2 regions of the Massilia sp. LC238 genome follow, and region 1 is predicted to be linked to the other one. Evidence: riboswitches for the same ligand, from Rfam matches in the RefSeq annotation. Region 1 holds a riboswitch; the other holds the start of a gene.
What was found. Region 1 has a riboswitch for thiamine pyrophosphate ahead of thiC (phosphomethylpyrimidine synthase ThiC). Riboswitches for the same ligand answer to the same signal wherever they lie in the genome.
Positions count from the first base shown of each region.

Region 2: linked by a shared signal. The riboswitch ahead of FG94_RS00850 (TonB-dependent siderophore receptor) and the one ahead of thiC (phosphomethylpyrimidine synthase ThiC) in region 1 are both predicted to bind thiamine pyrophosphate.

Region 1 covers NZ_JNNN01000038.1:116,551-118,748, reverse strand. The annotation lists gene thiC (phosphomethylpyrimidine synthase ThiC) at 1-1,399, opposite strand, end outside; TPP riboswitch at 1,468-1,573, opposite strand; gene FG94_RS09925 (valine--tRNA ligase) at 1,665-2,198, shown strand, end outside.
Region 2 covers NZ_JNNN01000004.1:86,307-88,504, forward strand. The annotation lists gene FG94_RS00850 (TonB-dependent siderophore receptor) at 1-789, opposite strand, end outside; TPP riboswitch at 881-989, opposite strand; gene FG94_RS00855 (methyl-accepting chemotaxis protein) at 1,174-2,198, shown strand, end outside.

The sequences.
Region 1 (2,198 bases):
GCCCCAGGGTGTAGAACGGCGCTTCGCTGCACTGTTCCAGCTGCAGGTCCATGTTCTCCTTGATCAGGTGCAGGGGCACGTGGCCGGGGCCCTCGATCATGGTCTGCACGTCGTGTTTCCAGGCGATCTGCGTGAGCTCGCCCAGGGTCTTCAGTTCGGCCAGCTGGGCTTCGTCGTTGGCGTCGTAGATCGAGCCGGGACGCAGGCCGTCGCCCAGGCTGAAGGAGACGTCGTAGGCCTTCATGATCTCGCAGATCTCCTCGAAATGCGTGTACAGGAAGGATTCCTTATGGTGCGCCAGGCACCACTTGGCCATGATGGAACCGCCGCGCGAGACGATGCCGGTCAGGCGCTTGGCCGTCATCGGCACGTAGGCCAGGCGCACGCCGGCGTGGATGGTGAAGTAGTCGACGCCCTGCTCCGCCTGCTCGATCAGGGTGTCGCGGTAGATTTCCCAGGTCAGTTCCTCGGCCTTGCCGCCGACCTTTTCCAGCGCCTGGTAGATCGGCACCGTCCCGATCGGCACGGGCGAATTCCGGATGATCCACTCGCGCGTCTCGTGGATGTGCTTGCCGGTCGAGAGGTCCATCACGTTGTCGGCGCCCCAGCGGATCGCCCAGGTCATCTTTTCCACTTCCTCGCCGATCGAGGACGTCACGGCGGAGTTGCCGATGTTGGCGTTGATCTTCACCAGGAAATTACGGCCGATGATCATCGGCTCGATTTCCGGGTGGTTGATGTTGGCCGGGATGATGGCGCGGCCACGCGCCACCTCGTCGCGCACGAACTCGGGCGTGATCTCGGCGGGGATGCTGGCGCCGAAGGACTGGCCCGGATGCTGGCGCGACAGCAGGCTGGCCACGCGCGCGCCCATCGGGCCGGAATCGACCAGCGAAGCCAGGTATTCCTTGCGGCGCAGGCTTTCGCGCAGGGCGACGAATTCCATCTCGGGCGTCACGATGCCCTGGCGTGCATAGTGCATCTGGGTGACGTTGCGCCCGCTGCGGGCGCGGCGCGGGGTGCGCTGCAGCTCGAAGCGCAGGGCCGCAAGGGCCGGGTCAGCCAGGCGCGCCTTGCCGTAGTCGGACGTGGGTCCCGCCAACTCCTCGGTATCGCCCCTTTCGAGGATCCACGGCGAGCGCGGCGTACCCAGGCCGCGGCGGATGTCGATGCTGGCTGCCGGGTCGGTGTAGGGTCCGGAAGTGTCGTAGACGAACAGCGGCGGATTCGCCTCGCCGCCGAAGCTGTCGGGTGTCGGGGATTGCGAAATCTCGCGCATCGGCACGCGGATGTCAGGCCGGCTGCCTTCGATGTAGACCTTGCGCGAGTTGGGGAAGGGTTCGATGGCCGCCTGGTCGACCGTGGCGGTCGCGGCTTCGAATTTGAGCGGTGCGTTCATGTGGCTCCTTTGCGGAGCCAGCAAAGGAGTGTGCCAGGATCGGCCAGGCAGGCGCGTGCGCGCCCTGGGCCGTGTTCTGACTGCTTCCCTTCGCTGGCATTATCCAGATCAGGTTCGGAGGGTATTTCTCACCCGCGTGTCGCGTTTGCGACAGCAGGACCCCTAGCGTGTGCCGCGCCCGGCTTTCCGGAACGCAGCGGGGCGGATTATAGCCGCATCTACTCTATAATGGTTCTTTTCGCACAATTTTTTAGTTGACCACATCATGGAACTTGCCAAGTCTTTCGAGCCCGCAGACATTGAACAATACTGGCGCACCGAGTGGGAACAGCGCGGTTACTTCACCGCCACCATGGAAGACGGCAAGCCGTCGTTCAGCATCCAGCTGCCGCCGCCGAACGTCACGGGCACCCTGCACATGGGCCATGCCTTCAACCAGACCGTGATGGACGGCCTGACCCGCTACTACCGCATGCGCGGCTACAACACCGCCTGGATCCCGGGCACCGACCACGCCGGCATCGCTACCCAGATCGTGGTGGATCGCCAGCTCGACGCGCAGAAGATCTCGCGCCACGACCTCGGCCGCGAAGCCTTCGTCGAGAAGGTCTGGGAATGGAAGGAAAAGTCGGGCAACACCATCACCGGCCAGATGCGCCGCATGGGCACCTCGCCAGACTGGAAGCGCGAATACTTCACGATGGACGAAAGCCGCAGCAAAACCGTGGCGGAAGTCTTCGTGCGCCTGTACGAACAGGGCCTGATCTACCGCGGCAAGCGCCTGGTCAACTGGGATCCG
Region 2 (2,198 bases), on a different contig from region 1:
GCCGGTCGGCAGGACTTCGTTGCGCAGCAGCTGGTAGCCCGGCGCCGTGATCTGCGCCTTGTGCTGGTGGTCGACGTCGAGCTGGAGCAGGGCGTCCGGGCTGATCTGCCAGTCGAACGCGGCGGAGACGAACTGGCGCTCGCCGTCGGCGCCGCGCACGTAGGACTTCAGGTCATCAAACGCGGCATTGATGCGATAGCCGAAGCGGCGGTCCTCGAAGCGGCCGCCCAGGTCGATCGAGCCATGCAGGGTGCCGCGCTCGCTCGCTTCCACCAGGACGGATCGCAGCGGCGCATTGGTCGGGCGCTTGGTGACGAAGTTGACCATGCCGCCGGGCGCCGCGACGCCGGCCTGCAGGCCGGCCAGGCCGCGCAGCACTTCGATGCGTTCCTTGTTCTCCAGCGGGATCTGGGTGTCGGCGGAAATCGCGATGCCGTCCTTGCGGTAGCTGGTGGCGTTGTCGAGGGCGAAGCCGCGGATCGAGAACTGCTCGGCATAGCCGACCGCGTTGTAGGCGTCGCCGATCGAAGCGTCGTAGCGGGCGGCGTCGGTCACGTTGCGGATCGACAGGTCCAGCATCTGGGTGCGATTGATGGCGGTGATCGATGCCGGGGTGTCGAGCAGCGGCGCGTCGGAAAAACCGCCGATGCTGGCGCGGTCGCTGGCGACCCAGCGGCTGCCGGTGACGACCACCGAGGCCACGCCGTCAAGCTCTTGTGCGGATGCGTTGGTGGAGAAGGCCTGCAGGATGGCGCAGGCAATCAGGGAGTATTTCAGCTTGGATGTCATGGTTTGCTCGTCTTCGCGCGCCACATCAAGCATGGCGCGCTGCTTTCATTAAAAAAGCCGGAGCCAACGTGGGGGAAGGGCAAACAAGGATGGGAACTGCGTTGCGCTTTCCTTCGCTGGCATTATCCAGATCAGGTACGAAGGGTATCTCTCACCCGGCAACGCGCTGTTCGCGCATGCCAGGACCCCTAGCGAGGCGGCAGTGTAGCACGATCGAGGGACATTGGCGGGCTGTCAATAAGCGGTGATCGCTGCGGAAAAGAAGAGATCGCAGTAGGGTAAATACAACGAATTTATTAAATTTGATTATTTATGTTGTCACATAGAAATAATCGCTAAAAATATGATTAAATTGACGAACCTAAACCCATATTTATCGGAATCATGGACCTTTTCCAACGCACGGGGATCGCCAAGCAGCTGTACATTGCTTTCGGGCTGATCCTGGCCATTACCCTCATCCTGGCCATCTTTTCGGTCAACCGCGTGAACAGCATCCAAGGCGCCCTGCAAACCGCCAATATCGTACGCAATGATCAGTTGGAGCCGTTGTATGCAGCGCGTGAGGCCCTGGCCCAGACTGGCATCGCCGCACGCAACGCCTACATTTTCAAGGAGCCAGCTTCGGCGAACCGCGAACTGGATCTGGTCGACGGCTACAAGGCTGACTACCTGAAGGCGCTGACGCTGCTTGATTCCACCCTCCGCCTCAATCCGCAGTATCAACGAGTGAAGACCGACATGCTGGAGATGGCCAAAGCCCTGGAACGCCCACGGGCTTACCGCGCCGCCAACGAAATGGACGCATTTGGGCGATTCCTGGTAGAAGAATGCAGTCCCTTGCGTCGCCAGATTGTCGCCAACATCGACCAGCTAGTGCAATCGCTTCAGCGCAGCAATGCGGTAACGACCGCTGCCGCGACTGAAGAAGCCGCGGGGGCACGCTACTGGATCACAGGATTGAGCGCAGTAGCAGTGATCTTGTGCGCCGCCGTCGGTATGGCGATAGTACGTAGCCTGCTGGGTCAGCTCGGCGGTGAACCGGCGCATGCCACCAGTGTCGCGCAGGCCATCGCCGAGGGCCAGTTGTACCACAAGGTGGATAGTTCGCGGGCCGGCCCTGCCAGCATGATTCACGCAATGGCAGTCATGCGCGGCGAACTGGCGGACATCGTAACCCGGGTACGTCACGGTACCGAAGCGATCGCTTCCGCATCGTCGGAAATCGCGAGCGGCAACGCCGACCTGTCGCGCCGCACCGAAACCCAGAGCGCTGCGCTTGCGCAGGTAGCGGGCTCGATGTCCCACCTGGTCCAGACCGTGCGCCAGAATGCCGACTACGCCAAGCAGGCCAGCGCGCTCGCGGCGACTGCATCGGCCATCTCGGAGGAAGGCGGTGCGGCAGTCGA